Regions from separate parts of the Peribacillus sp. NPDC096447 genome, predicted to be linked through region 1. Evidence: riboswitches for the same ligand, from Rfam matches in the RefSeq annotation. Region 1 holds a riboswitch; the other holds the start of a gene.
What was found. A riboswitch is a leader RNA that binds a small molecule or an ion and turns the genes downstream of it on or off. The one in region 1 is predicted to bind cobalamin.
Positions count from the first base shown of each region.

Region 2: another riboswitch for cobalamin. It lies ahead of ACIQZD_RS25825 (ABC transporter substrate-binding protein); the one in region 1 lies ahead of ACIQZD_RS16690 (ABC transporter substrate-binding protein).

Region 1 covers NZ_JBIWEV010000004.1:471,772-479,337, forward strand. The annotation lists gene cobS (adenosylcobinamide-GDP ribazoletransferase) at 1-250, opposite strand, end outside; gene ACIQZD_RS16665 (bifunctional adenosylcobinamide kinase/adenosylcobinamide-phosphate guanylyltransferase) at 247-822, opposite strand; gene cobD (threonine-phosphate decarboxylase CobD) at 795-1,868, opposite strand; gene cbiB (adenosylcobinamide-phosphate synthase CbiB) at 1,843-2,808, opposite strand; gene ACIQZD_RS16680 (heme ABC transporter ATP-binding protein) at 2,805-4,277, opposite strand; gene ACIQZD_RS16685 (FecCD family ABC transporter permease) at 4,284-5,339, opposite strand; gene ACIQZD_RS16690 (ABC transporter substrate-binding protein) at 5,302-6,267, opposite strand; cobalamin riboswitch at 6,433-6,607, opposite strand; partial or broken gene ACIQZD_RS16695 (polysaccharide deacetylase family protein) at 6,694-7,532, opposite strand.
Region 2 covers NZ_JBIWEV010000018.1:5,220-12,785, forward strand. The annotation lists gene ACIQZD_RS25800 (dicarboxylate/amino acid:cation symporter) at 1-9, shown strand, start outside; gene ACIQZD_RS25805 (helix-turn-helix transcriptional regulator) at 507-1,001, shown strand; gene ACIQZD_RS25810 (hypothetical protein) at 1,094-1,459, shown strand; gene ACIQZD_RS25815 (hypothetical protein) at 1,530-1,805, shown strand; gene ACIQZD_RS25820 (hypothetical protein) at 1,958-2,407, shown strand; cobalamin riboswitch at 3,248-3,456, shown strand; gene ACIQZD_RS25825 (ABC transporter substrate-binding protein) at 3,642-5,201, shown strand; gene nikB (nickel ABC transporter permease) at 5,201-6,130, shown strand; gene nikC (nickel transporter permease) at 6,146-6,973, shown strand; gene ACIQZD_RS25840 (ATP-binding cassette domain-containing protein) at 6,975-7,566, shown strand, end outside.

The DNA.
Region 1 (7,566 bases):
CAAGATGCAAACCACCCGTTAATGCCATCGTCAAAAACCAAAGGAAAAAGGCAATCGCAAGCGATGACAATGGGGTCCATTCCACTAGTGCATACAAAACGCCGCCCAATATCAAGCCTAGCAAAAGACCTACTAATGGAAAGGTTTGAATGGCACGGTGAATATATTTCTTCTCCATCGGAAGCTGCTTCTTTATTGGAAAGACCGTAAAGAACTGCAGGTTAATTAAAAATCCGATCACTCCGCTCATTCCTGCATGCACCCTTTCTTCCGCAATGGAATTCCCGCTTCCACAAGATAGGCTTCATCGGCCTGCCCGACGATCGTTTGATGAAGCAGGCCCAGTGTTTTTCCGTATATATGGAGGAAATCATCCTGGAAAATCGGTTCCTGCACCAATTCATTGCTCACGACTATTAAACAGCTGGATTGTTTTCTTATCTCATTGATCCCGGTTATTATTTTTGAAAAAACGCTATTTAAGAATTCTTCTTCAAGCGGAATGCCAGGGCCAAATAGCTCGTTATCAAGCAGGGTTGTCAGACAATCGAGCAGAATTATGGAATCATGATCAATGTCAGCCCCTATTCTTGTAATATCCGTTGCGTATTCAGAGGTCTTCCAAGCAATCGGGCTGCTTTCTCTATCTTTTCGATGCCTAAGGATGCGTTCACCCATTTCAGCATCACTGACACGGCCGCAGGCGAGATAATGCAAGTTCCCATTCGTTTGGAGCGCAAACTCCAGTGCTTTTCTTTCTGCGAAGCTGCTTTTTCCTGAACGGACACCCCCGGTTATAAAACAGAGCCTTGCTTTCTCCACTGTCTTACCCCCTCCATCAGTGCTTCGTTATCATGTTCACTCTTCACTGCAAACCGAAGCCACACTCCGTCCAAACCCGGAAAATTATAGGTATGGCGCGGTACAATTCCTTTTTTCAGCAAAAAGGGGAAAAGGGATAGAGATTCATCCTTCACCAAATAAAAATTAACTGTGCTAGCGGAGACATTCAACCCTTGCTCCTCATAAAACCGGAATAGTTTTTGCTTTTGCAATGCAATATCGTCTCTTGTTTTTCTCATATAGGCTTCTTCCGCAAGACACATTTTCCCCACTTCAAGCGCCACGTGGTTGACGCTCCAATGCGGCTTATAGTTTCTTACCCGTTTTATGATGTCAGGTGCCGCAAGCAAGTAGCCTAGTCTCAAACCCGGGATTGCAAAGATTTTAGTCATTGATCTTAGAATGAGTAAATGTGGAAATGAATTGATTAAAGAAGCATAACTAAAGGCATCTTCCGTAAAATCATAAAAAGCCTCATCCAAGACCACCAGGCAATCCGCTTTTTGGCATTCCATGATCAATTCCCTGACTGCATCCCGATTAAATGAAACACCCGTCGGATTATTAGGCGTACATAAGAAAATTGCATCATATTCGGGTAATTGGGGAATCAATCGCTCCAAGTCCAATTGCCACTCAGGAGCATCAAGCTGGTGAAAATCGACCTTACATCCTGCTGCCAAACAAGCTTCAGCATATTCCGCAAATGCCGGCTGAATGATCAGCACCCTTTGATTGGCTAATCCGTTCGCTACCAGCATGATTATTTCGGCACCACCGTTCCCCACCAAAACGGATTGCTCAGGAAGAGCTTCTTTTTTTGCAATGGATTTTGTCAGTTCAATGGCATGCGGATCTGGATACTGAAGGATTCCTTCGAAAAAACCAGCCCACTGTTCCATTATGCGTAAAGGCGGACCCAATGGGTTGATGTTAGCACTGAAGTCGAGAACCGCTTCAGGCATCTCGATTTTCAGCGCTTCATAAAGATAATGAGGATTAGAGCCATGAGAAGGTAATGTCAAGAATAAGCCCCCCTAGCCATAGCATCAGCAGAAATAGAAAAGATGACCGATGCATGATGGTAATCGTTTTTGGTATATGTTTTGCTTCCAATCGAACAAGCGGGACTCCCATCCTCGCACGGTCGGAAACAATTCCTTTGTACATATTACGGCCTCCAAGCTGTATTCCCAAAATCGCAGCAACGCCTGCTTCACACCACCCGCTATTCGGGCTTGGATGTTTTTTTGCGTCATTGAATAATATCTTCCATCTAGCACCAAATCCATGATAGCGGGATTTTGAGCTCAGTAACATCAGGTAACCGGTGAGGCGGCTGGGAATCCAGTTCACGATATCATCGAGCTTGGCTGAAGCCCAGCCGAATTGCCCATATTTATCATTTTTGTACCCTACCATGGAATCGCATGTATTAATTGCCCTGTACACCATAGCGAGCGGCGCACCGCCAATAGCTGCCCAAAACATTGGGGCTGTAATCCCATCACTGGTATTTTCAGCTACAGTTTCCACGGTGCCCCTGACGATTTCGGATTCATCAAGATCCTCCGTATCACGGCCCACGATATAGGAAAGCTTTAGCCTCGCTTCAGGAAAATCGCGTTCATTAAGCGGAAGGCAAACATCCATCCCAGCTTGCTTCAAGCCCTTCTGAGCTATCGTAGTAGAAATGACAGCAGCTTCCCAAAGGATACCTGCAAGCGGATGGATTAGATAAGCCAAATAGACGGTAAGACCCGTAATCAATAACACCGCCGATAAGACGATGATCAACATGAAGAGTCCATTCCGTTTCTTATATGCCCCTCTATTGAATGCCAGATCCAGCTTGCTTATCATCGTTCCTATCCATTTGACCGGATGCGGCCAATTTGGCGGATCACCGATTAATAGATCAAGGAAAAATGCCAGCGTAACCGCAAAAAGATGATGATAGATCATAAATCCTCAATCCTTTTCCGATTATTCTTTAATGCTTCCACTGTACAATCATATACGCCGCGACTGATCAGCTTCCCTAACGGAGTGATGGTGCCTGCATATTGAAGCTTTGCCCCTCTTTGAGCAGCCGCAATCAAAATGCTGTCAGTGGATGTTCCTGTTGCACATGTATTTGTCACCTTATCCAGTACATGCAAATCATGAAGCGCTTTTACTTTTGCCTCGGTCGCAGTAACTATACTGTGGATGAAAGCCTCTTCTGCCAAATGTCCATTTACGAATATCCATGTATTTATCGTTCCCGGAGCGGAACTCCAAGAATGCCGGTCAGCTAAAGAAGCGTCGATGGCATTCCCTACACCAGCCGTCACGATAATGAAAACAGAGAAATCTTCAGCTCTTAAAAGCTTGAAGGCAACCGTATCGAGAAAGACAGCTGTCATCATCCCTACCGTCTCCTGAGGTTCAAAACCATGAGTTTTTAAATAATCGGCCATTTCAACATGATGATCCTCGCAGTCATAGCCATGATGGACGTGCCTATTCACAAAATATTTATGCCAGCCCGTCCCTGAACCAGTCACTCCGGAAGACATCGTTCTAAGCGGGATCGGAGAATGCAATTGAATCATCTCAGGCCCGACTGTCAAATAAGATTCATCAATTTCCAATGGAATAGTATCATGGCCATGCTTTTCCGGAACGATGAACATCTGCGGTTTCGGAAGGGCGGGATGTGGATGTTTTTCGATCGTCGTATGATATACACCCTGAATCCGTTCCTGTTGGAGCACTTCATTCGGCACATCAACAACCTGAATTTTCCCTTTCTCAAGCAACATCAGCCGATCACAATATAACCCAGCCAAATTCAGGTCATGGAAAATTGAAATAACGGTCAAATTCTGCTCTTTTGCCATTTTCCTCATTAAATCAAGAAGGTCTTTTTGATAGGAAAGATCCAAGTGATTCGTAGGTTCATCCAAAAAAAGGATTTCAGGCTCTTGGGCAAGTGCCTGTGCCAGCAGCACCCGCTGCCTCTCCCCTCCTGATAATCGTTCAAAATGCAGATCCTGAAAATTGGCTACGCCCGTTTGTTCCATAACCCGTTGGACAATCGCTTCATCTTCTGCGGACCAACTATGGAACCAACCTGACTGATGGGCATATCGCCCAAGTGAGACCGTCTCTTTTACTATATAGGAGAAAGCTAATGAGGAATGTTGAGGGAGCACAGCAATGACCTGTGCAAGTTGTTTTGACGAATAATCCTTCAAATCCCTACCTCTTATCCGTACGCTTCCGCCCTTATAATCGAGCACCCCGCTAAGCATACCTAAAAGCGTCGTTTTTCCGCTGCCATTAGGACCAATAATCCCGAATAATTCTCCTTTATGTACATCAAAAGAGACAGAGTCCAAAACAGCTTTGTTGTCATATCCACCTGTTAACCCTTTAACTTCAAGCATCCGTTTTTACCCTTCTCTCCGTCTCTTTAATAAAATCAGCGCAAATGCAGGTGCCCCGATAAGTGAGGTGATCACCCCGATCGGCAGTTCCGATGGGGCAATGACCGTCCGTGCTACAAAGTCAGCCAAAATTAGAAATCCGCTTCCTATCAACAATGACAGCGGAAGCAAATGTTTATGGTCAGGTCCCCATAACTTTCGGACAAAATGAGGAATGACCAATCCTACAAAGCCAATCGCCCCTGAAACGGCAACCGCCGCCCCTGTCAATGTCGAACCGGCTATCAAGATCCACATTTTCCGCCGCTTAACATTCACACCTAAGTGTTTTGCCCGGTCTTCCCCGAAAGTCATCGCATTCAATTCGCTTGTATTCATGATCAAGATAAAGGAACCAATGATAAAAAACGGCAAAATGATTGCAATATAATTCCATCCGCGCATTGAAACGCTTCCCATCAGCCAGCCGATGATTTGTCTTAATTCATCACCCGTCAGCGCAATCATCAATGAAATGAATGCACTTAAAAACGAGCTGAAAATGATTCCCGTTAAAATGATCGTTTCCACTTTCATGGATCGATCCATTTTTTTTGCAAAAGTCAATACGCAGAGCATCGTGAGCACTGAGCATAAGATGCTCAGTGCCGGAAGAGTGTATAAACCGATGAACGGCAGTGATATATTCAAGAATATTGTCAATACGGCGCCGACCGATGCTCCTGATGAAATACCTAATGTGTAAGGATCAGCGAGCGGGTTCCGGAGCAGCCCCTGAAATGCCGCACCCGCAATCGCAAGCGATGCCCCGACCAAACCCGCAAGCAACACACGCGGCAAGCGGATGTTCATCACGATATTCGTCAGCATCACATCCGGATCAGCAGAAATCGGCAAATGAAAGATCTCCTTGCCGATTATTTGTAAAAGTACGGAAATCGGTACTGACACCGAACCAAAGGAAATGCCTATCGTCATTGCGAATAACAAAATTAACAACGCAATCAAATAAGCAACCGTCCATTTAGTTGTCAAATAGGTTCGGATAGACTTTTTGGGCAAGTTCCTCTACTCCCTCTATCAAGCGTGGACCTGAACGGGTCACCAAGTCTGAATGGACATCAAAGACTTGGCCATTCTTAATGGCATTTACGTCTTGCCATCCTTTTCGGCCCGTCACTTCATTTACTGCGTCTTTCGTATAATAACCATATGTTGTAATGATGACATCCGGATTTGCAGCAATCATCGACTCTTCATCAATTTTTGCCCAACCGTCCAAATCAGCAGCAGCATTATCCGCTGAAATAATATTAAGCATCTCATTCATGAAAGTATTTTTTCCCGGTGTGTATATTTCCGGTGAAGGCGAAACTTCCACTAAAACAGTCTTCCTATCCTCTTCCTTTACGGATTTGGCTTTTTCCTCGATATCCTTGAGCTTCGTTTTCATATCCGCAACGATTTCATCTGCCTTGTCATGTTCTCCCGTTGCCTGTCCAATCATTTCAATAGACTCATAGACTTGGTCAAAGCTTTGTGCATCATTGACTACGAGGACATCTATTCCAGCATCCTTAAGCTGCTGTAAACCCTCATTCGAATTATGGGCACTTGATGCATGGGCAAGAACAAGGTCAGGCTTCATGGAGACAATCAGCTCTGTGTTCATTTCCATTCCGCCAACTTTTTCAATTTCTTTCGTTTCTTCCGGGTAATTATCATTATCGGAAACACCAATGACCTTTTTACCCAAACCAAGTGCAAAGACCACTTCCGTATTACTTGGTATTAACGAAACGATTTTCTTCGGTTTTTGTTCTATCGTTACTTTTTCCCCAGTTGCATCTTTAATCGTAATCGGGAAAGCTTCGTGTTGAGCATGATTCGTTTGCTGCTTTTCTTTTCCTTCATCAGTAGTGTCACTGCAGCCGACCATCATGCCTGCAACAAGCAACATCAACAGTATCAGACCAAAAATTTTCTTCATTTTCATTCCCCACAATCTTTTTATTTAATTTCTTTCCACCTAATAATCTCGGAAGATGCCCCCAAAACAAAAAGCACCTCCCGTTAAACGGAAGGTGCTTGTATGGCAACAATATCATTACGGACTTCTTATGGTCTGCCACACACCTTCCCATCCGCGTAGGTTACAGGTGTACGAATTTTGGCAGGTCTCCTGGCTCATGGTCATCGTCAACGGCACCTTCCCATATCTCATACAGTGGTACACAGCCGTCAGCTCCCATATACAGTGGCGGGACCGCGCTGGCATTTCACCAGCTTCCCTTTTAAGTCATTACGACACCAAATCGTTCATATGTATATAATTTTCACTGCCTTCATTATACACCATGTAAGAATCGATTATTATATGATTTTTCTGAACAGGTTCGAAATGATCCTCCCACCTTCAATGATTTGAAGCATTTTCAATCAGTGACGCAAACCCATCGTCTGATAACCCGGGTGAAATCCGAACTCGATGCAGGGCATGCATCCCTTGTTCCCTTGAAGCTCCCCTAGGTTCGGTAGTGACTGCCATCTGTATCCGGCTTCTTCTGACAGCCTGAGAGTCACTTCGTTATACCGGCCAACCGGATAGGAAAGCACTGTCGTGTCCTGGTCGAGAATACGGTCGAATAGCCCCTTCGACTGGACCATTTCAGCTTCTTGCTGCTCTGCCGTCATGCGGTTCAGCTCCAAATGGTTGATAGTATGGCTTTCGATCGAAATCCCATTCCCGCTCATCTCCATCATTTGATTTTCAGTCAGGTGATGACCTTTATCAATGGACTTCCCGATCATGAAAACAGTTGCTTTCATATCATTTTCTTTTAATATCGGGAAAGCCTCCGTGAAGTTATCTGTATAGCCATCATCAAAAGTAAGCCAGACGCACTTCTCACTTGGCATCCGGTTCTCGGTTAAAACGAGGAATGCTTCTTCAGGAGATAATGTATAGTAGCCATTCTCCCGAAGCCAAGCCATCTGAGAACGGAATTCCTCTCTTGGAACCCGAAGGCGATTACCTTCAGAAATGCTATGATACATCAAGATTGGAAGCTGGACGTCGGACTCGGCCGTTATCCAGTCTTCCGTATCGATTTTGCCCTCCACTTCCTGCCCTTCCGCATTCTGCGGAGCCGTCCTTGTGCCTATACCTTCTAAAATCCCTTGTGAGCATCCAGGTAAAATCAAAATCCCCAGCAATGCAACCATCCATAAAACTCTATATTTTCCCACTATCATTCTCCTGATTTTTTATAGTAAAATAGTACCGGAA
Region 2 (7,566 bases), on a different contig from region 1:
CAGGCATAAGATTAAGATAAAAGGACCACACATGTTTTTGTTGTTCTCCGTCAAATGTTGAGGTGATGGTCTTCGGACCTCACCCTTTTCAATGTGAATCCTCTTCCTTTTAAACTTTTGGGCTAATAAAACCTTTTCTCAAAAGCACTCAAACCTGAAACCAAATGCATTCCCTTTAGGTACTTTGCTCGAATGTTCATTCTGTGGGTTTAAAATAAAATTCGACCGTAACAAAGTTTAACCGTTTGTAATAAGGTTGCACCATTTTGAAAAAAGTTTAACCGAAAGTATATATTGATGTTGGTTTTTTCTTAGGGAACTAAAGGGGCAGGTTAGTTCAACAAGCTTTAATTAAGAGTATTCCGATTTCAAACTTATTTAGAGCAAGGTTATTTCTTGCTTTTTTCTTTGTGTTTTAAAGTTGCTTTTTATTCAAAAAGGGTATTTTTGGTTGAAAAATTATACTTTTAGTGTAAAATTACACTAAAAAGGAGTATTTAGTATATATGGAAAAAGAAGAATTCATCAATTTAATATCAGAAAAAATGAAACTTGTCCGAACAGAACAAAGTTTTACTCAAGATAAGATGTCTGAAATTCTAGGGATTTCAAAAAAAACACTAGTTCAAATTGAAAAAAGAAGAACAGAAGCCAATTGGACCACCGTTGTTGCATTTTGTGCTTTGTTTAATCATAGCCAATTGTTGATATCATCAATTGGTGACAATCCAGTTGATTTTGTTCAGTTAATTGCTAGCAAAAATGGTGGTACGCCTAAAGAAAAAACAATGGGTGGTAAGATATGGTGGAAAGAGGTCGAGTATAGAGGGGATTTTCGTTTGCAACAAAATTTGATTAGTAACCATTACCGTATATTAGATCAATATGATTATCGTTGGCATAGTTCTTTTGATAAAGAAGAGAGTTTAAGTCGTTTAAATGAATTACAAGAGGTGGGGACTATCGAGATAGACAAAGGTATAGGGATATATGAAGAATAAGACCTCAACCTATAATAGTCTTCGGCTGTCCAAGTTTTCCATGTAACCTATATATTTGTTCTATTTATAAATATACAAAGAGAGGTGACAATATGAGAAAAATAGTAAGTGGTATTCTAATAGTCTGTTTATACTGTTTTCCTTTTGTTTATTTTTCAATGCACCAAGATTTTGCTAACCGTTCAATGCTTGGCTATTTAATTATGATTGTAGTAACTTCACTTCTTGCTTTCTTCGGCAAACTCGTTAGTAATTCAATCTTTCTTATTATTGGTAATATATTATCTGTAATAATTTCATTTTATTTTATCAGCGAGATGACAGGGAACGAACGATGGGGTGGCTATTTTAAGCCACTAACTCCATATCAATTATTAATCTTGGTTAGTTTTTTGAATTTGATTCCTCAGTTCTTCGCTATAAAGTTAGCTAGAAACAAAAATAAAGTTAAATATTAATCGGGCAGGATTGTTTAATAAGGGATTAATATTTTGATAATTCATTTTAGAAATGCGAGGGGATTTAAATATGAAAGATAAAAAGTATTCTTGGATAAGCTTTACTTCATTTGGATTAGGAGTATTCTTGATTTTACATCCCCTTTTAACCAATATATATCCAAAATTCTTTATGGTAATTCAATATATTGGCATCACATTAACAATTATTTTGAGTGTTATAGCTTTACTTAAAAAGAATGAGAAGAAACCTTTAGCAATAATAGGTTTAATTATGGCAATCATTATGATGATATTTGTTGGCATTCTCTTATATATATCCTTTAATAAATATAGCCCTTATTAACTTTGCCTTTGTTTTTACGCAATCGGGGGCGATTGCAGAAAAGTGTAATTTTGCTTTACTTGATTTCAGGAGCTGTTCAGCAGCTCCTTTTATTATGGAACTAAAGGGGCAGAATAGCTGTATAATCGATTCTAAAAAAAGGAAGGTTAAATATGCTTTTTCACATTATCGTTGGGTTTATTTTTCCTTGGATTTTAGGTGCTTATTTGGTTAGGAATCAGACAAAGCTATTTATAATTTTTTATCCAATTGGTGTAGCAATAAGTATTTTAATAAATGAAATGGGTTTTAACTACTTTTGGAGGATGGATATAGTATTTCAAGAATCATCTTTAACTGGAATTCCGTATGATTTAGGTCTTTATCCTATACTTGGTTGTTTATTTATTTGTGTTATTCACTATAAAAAAATGTCTATTCTTATTACATTTTTAGTTTTTACTTTAGTGACAACCTTTGGAGAGTACATACTAGTATGTCTAGAAAAAATAGTATACAGGAATGAATGGAATATCATTTGGACTGGTGTTAGTTATTTATTTGCTTATTCAATTTTTTATTTTTACTACAAATTAGTTCGTAAGTTTATTTTATTAAATTAATGGGTGCTTTTAACCTTAGTCGCTGTAAGTCATATCATCAGCGAACCGGATATTATTCATTTAGTTCTAATGTTGACCGAACACACGAAAATGACCCCATATCAACTTTTTAGGTTTGATACAGGGCATTTGCAATAGTTGCATTTTGACAATTTTGACATCTGAAATTAGTATGCCACGAAACTACAGTAATAATCAAAAACCTTTTACACACGAAAAATCCCCCGTGTACTGTGGGAAGTACCACTAGAGGAAATCTCACGAAGGCTATATGTGAATGACTGATTATATCTATATGTCCATTGTGAGAAATGGGTGACCATAGTAGTGATAAAAATCGCTGACGGTTTTATAACAACCGCAGACGGAACCATTATGGATCATATTTTTATCTGTGGAATTTGATACCCTTAACTTTAACTATTTTCTGTTACCGTAAATTTTTAAAACTTGTACCAACTACTTTAAAATAATATATATGATTAGCTGTTTTTTAGGACGACTTTTTTATTTATTTATTATTAAGATTGTGAAAGAGTGTACTTAAACTAACGGGTGCGTTAGCTTATGATCGGATCTGTCTCTTGTGAAACTAACGGGGCAGGTAGTTCCATAGGAATGCTATTATAAGACCTAACGGGCCTTTTTAAAAGAGGAAAACAGGCCTATAAGGTAAGGTATGATCTTCACTAAACTCAAATGTAGTTTCCTTCTTTTTCACAGAAAGTTAAAGGGAGATAGTGTCTGTTATATATATCCATTGACAATCATTATCATTGTAGATAGTATATTGATGTTATTCGATAGTAGTGTAAGTGCTTACAAAGATAATATTTACAATTTCATATGTAGAAAATAGGTGTCGAATGAAGCTTTAAAAAGTTTTATTTGCTTAATAGGGAAGTCGGTTTAATTCCGGCACGGACCCGCCACTGTGTTGGGAAGCAGTATGTTGCTGTTAGCTTTCAGAAAAAACCACTGGGATATACCTGGGAAGGACTGGAAGTAGTGCCCTGAGTCAGGAGACCTGCCTATTTAAACATCGCTGTTAGACCTACGGGATTTTTAGGGAGGTGGTTAGTATGCTGATAATCATATGTCTGTACGTATGTCATCTATTGCTGGATGGCCAAATGTTTAGGCACCCTATTTCTTTATCACTAAAAGCATTTCTGACCTCTATAAATAGTCAGAAATGCTTTTTTGTTTTTAGTAATTATATAGGGGGAAGAAAATGGTAGAAAATTGGAATGTCCAACGAAAATTAGGAATATGGATGGTTCTCGCAGTTTGTATTCTAGCGCTTATCGGATGTGCAGGAACAGAAGAAACATCAATAAACAAAGGTACAAAAGAAGAATCTTCAGATAAAAAGGCAACTTTAGCTTTCTCGTGGAGTCCAGCAAGCCTTGATCCACATGGTAGTGATAGCTGGGAGGTCATGCGTTCTGGAACAGCGGAAACATTAATTAAACTTAATGAGGAATTAGAGCCTACAGCTTGGCTAGCAAAATCATGGAAACAAGAAAATGACACAACGTGGGTGTTTCAATTACAAGATAATGTAACTTTCCATAATGGAAAAGTAATGGATGCTTCAAGCGTGAAAGAATCATTACTGCGCTCTATGCATAAAGATCAAAGAGCGAAGGGTCTATTGCAAATTAAGTCTATGGAAGCAGTATCAGATACTGAATTGAAAATTGAAACTATACAACCGAATGCGGCTTTAATAGCGTCTTTAGCTGACCCGTCGACAATCATTGTAGACGTAGCGACTATAGATGCCAAAGATAGCTATCCTGCTTTTACAGGAGCATTTAAAATTAAACAATTTAATCAAGATGAATCACTTATTGTTGAAAGATATGAAGATTATTGGGGAGAAAAAGCAATATTATCTGAAGTGACCATTAAATTTATCGCTGATGCCAATACGAGATTAATGGCCTTACAATCTGGAGATGTAGACGGAGCAACCGATATTTCTGTCGATAATATTGCTGTTTTAGAGAAGAATAAAAAATTTGAAGTGCTAACAGCTACTTCATTGAGAACACATATGCTGATGTACAATATGGAATCTCCACTATTTAAAGAGTTGGCATTGAGAAAAGTCGTAGATATGTCGATTCCACGTGAAGAGATTGTAAGTTCTGTCATGAAAGGGCAAGGGACTGTAGCGCATAGTCCATTTTCTCCTGTATTACAGTTTGGTAAAGTGGAAAATAAAGAAGAAACTGAATCTGTCAATCAATTAATGCAGCGAGAAGGTTGGAAGAAAAATGCTAAAGGTATGTGGGAAAAAGAAGGAAAGCCATTTGAAGCGACATTATTAACGTTTCCACAGCGTCCAGAATTAACAGTAATGGCAGAGGTAATCCAGAATAAATTATTAGCTGAGGGAATGAAAGTCAATATCCGTCAAGTAGAAAATATCGATGATACATTAGCGAATGAGGATTGGGATTTATCGATGTACAGTATGTTGACGGCACACACGGGTGATCCTCAATACTTCTTAGAAATATTTTACCGACCTAATAGTGAATCAAATGTAAGTAAATATTTGTCTCCTTCAGTCGATCGAATGATTAGTCAGCTAAGTCAAACAACTGATTTTGATGAGCGTAATCAATTAGCTATCGGAATACAAGAGGAAATTAATGAAGATATTCCGCATTCATATATCGTTTTTCCAAATACAGTATTTGCTGTTAAAGACGGTTTAAAAGGATTTGTAGCTCATCCAATTGAGTATTACTATAATCATTCGCAAATTGATGTGGAATAATGATTAGGTTTTTAATAGAACATCTGATTCAATTAGTTCTTGTCATTTTTTGTGTAGCTACGCTTACTTTTTTACTTTTAAGGTTATCGCCTGGAGATCCAGCTATGATTATGTTAAAAACGAATGATGTTCCTGCATCAAACGAAGCGTTGGATTCATTAAGAACAGAGCTAGGAATAACGGAATCAATAGGGAGTCAATATATACAATGGTTAAAGGATGTTTTTACTGGGCGGTGGGGTAATTCCTATGTTTCTAAAAAGCCGGTAGTAAATGAATTATTTGAGAGATTACCGGCTACTTTAGAACTAGCAGGCGCTAGTTTATTAGTTATGCTAGCCATTACTTTTATTTTGGGAATTTCAACAGCAATCTATTCAGAGGGATTATTAGATAAAATCGGCAGACTTATGGCTCTTTTAGGTTCCGCAGTTCCTTCTTTTTTGCTTGGATTTTTATTCATTTATTTATTTTCTGTTCAATATGGCGTGCTTCCTTCTATGGGGCGTAGTACGTGGCAACATCTTGTTTTACCCGCACTAACACTGGGGTTAGGGTTGGGAACAGTTTACGCTCGAGTTTTACGTACGAATATGTTGGATATGATGAATCAGAATTTTGTCAAAGCTGCTAGAGCAAGAGGGATGTCAAAGAGACGAATATTAGTTTTTCAAGTGTTTAAGCATGCTTTATTGTCCATTGTGACGATGATAGGGACAAGTTTTGCGTTTATGTTAGGTGGAAGTATTATTGTAGAATCCATTTTCTCTTGGCCGGGTTTGGGTCGATATATTATTGAGTCGATAAATATACGCGATTATCCAGTCATTCAAGGCTATGCTATTTTCGCGTCCATTCTATTTGTTGCTATTCATACGATTGTAGATTTCATTTATGTTCTAGTAGATCCGCGGTTAAGAGTTCGTTAGGAGGAAGATTATTTCATGCAGAAGGTGCTGTATCGGTTAGATATAAACTTAATAGTAGGGATCGGATTACTTATGCTGATCTTTTTCGTGGGAATCTTTGCCCCCTGGATTTCTCCTCATGATCCTATAGCTGTTAATCTAGCTAATAGACTATCTTCTCCAAGTTGGATGTATCCATTTGGCACCGATCATTTAGGTCGGTGCATTTTATCCCGAATTATTTATGGAATTAGAATAAGTGTGACAGCTGCTTTTCTCATTATGTTGTTTACTTTAATGATTAGCATCCCAATTGGGCTAGTAACAGGATATGTACGCGGTAAAACGGATCATATTTTTATGCGAATGATTGATAGTACGTTAGCTATTCCTGATATTGTCCTCACCATTACGATTGTCGGTTTGTTAGGACCTGGATTTATAAATATGATTATTGCCATCATTATCGTTCGTTGGGCGAATTATGTTCGCTTCATTCGTAGTCTCGTGATTAAAGTTTGTAAAGAAGATTATATATTATCAGCACGCATGTCAGGAAATACTCATCCGCGTATTATGCAACGTTATATTCTCCCGCAAATTTTTACACCCGTTCTTGTTTTTAGTGCATTAGATATGGGGAAAATCGTTCTTGCTATTGCAGGACTTTCTTTTTTAGGGTTAGGAATTCAGCCACCAACTCCTGAATGGGGGTCGATGTTGCGTGATGCAACGGCTTATTTTCAAATTGCTCCACATGTAATATTTTTTCCGGGATTAGCCATTTTATTTTTCGTATTAGCATGCCAATTAATTAGTGATCGATTTAGAAAATTAGATTCTACTACTCATAAAGAGGTGTAAGATGAAGGCAAACATAGATCCTTTATTAAGTATGGAACATGTAGAAATTTCTTATCAAGATGCAGGAAAGTGGAAAACAATTGTCCATGATATATCGTTTCAGTTATTTCCTGGTGAAATGGTTGCTCTTACTGGCCTAAGTGGTTGTGGAAAAAGTTTAACCGCACATGCATTGGTTGGACTGTTAGACAAAGGATTTCGTGTGACGAATGGGCAAATCATATACAAGAATGAAAATATTCTTGAGTTTGATGAAAGACGTTTAGAACAGCTTCGTCGTGATGAAATCGCATTATTGATTCAACATTCATTAAATGGATTAAACCCTATTCAAACGGTGAAAAAGCAAATGGTCGAAACAGTAAAGCTAAAGAAAAAGTGGGACAAAAACGATATGCAAATCTCACTACTTTCTTTATTAAAACAAGTTGGTTTGCTTGATTCAGAGCAGATTTTATCTTCATATCCTTTTGAATTAAGTGGGGGAATGCGACAACGAGTATTATTAGCAATGATGTTAAGTTTACAACCAAAGATATTTATTGCAGATGAACCAACGACTGCTCTTGATGTAATCAATCGTGAAAAGGTTT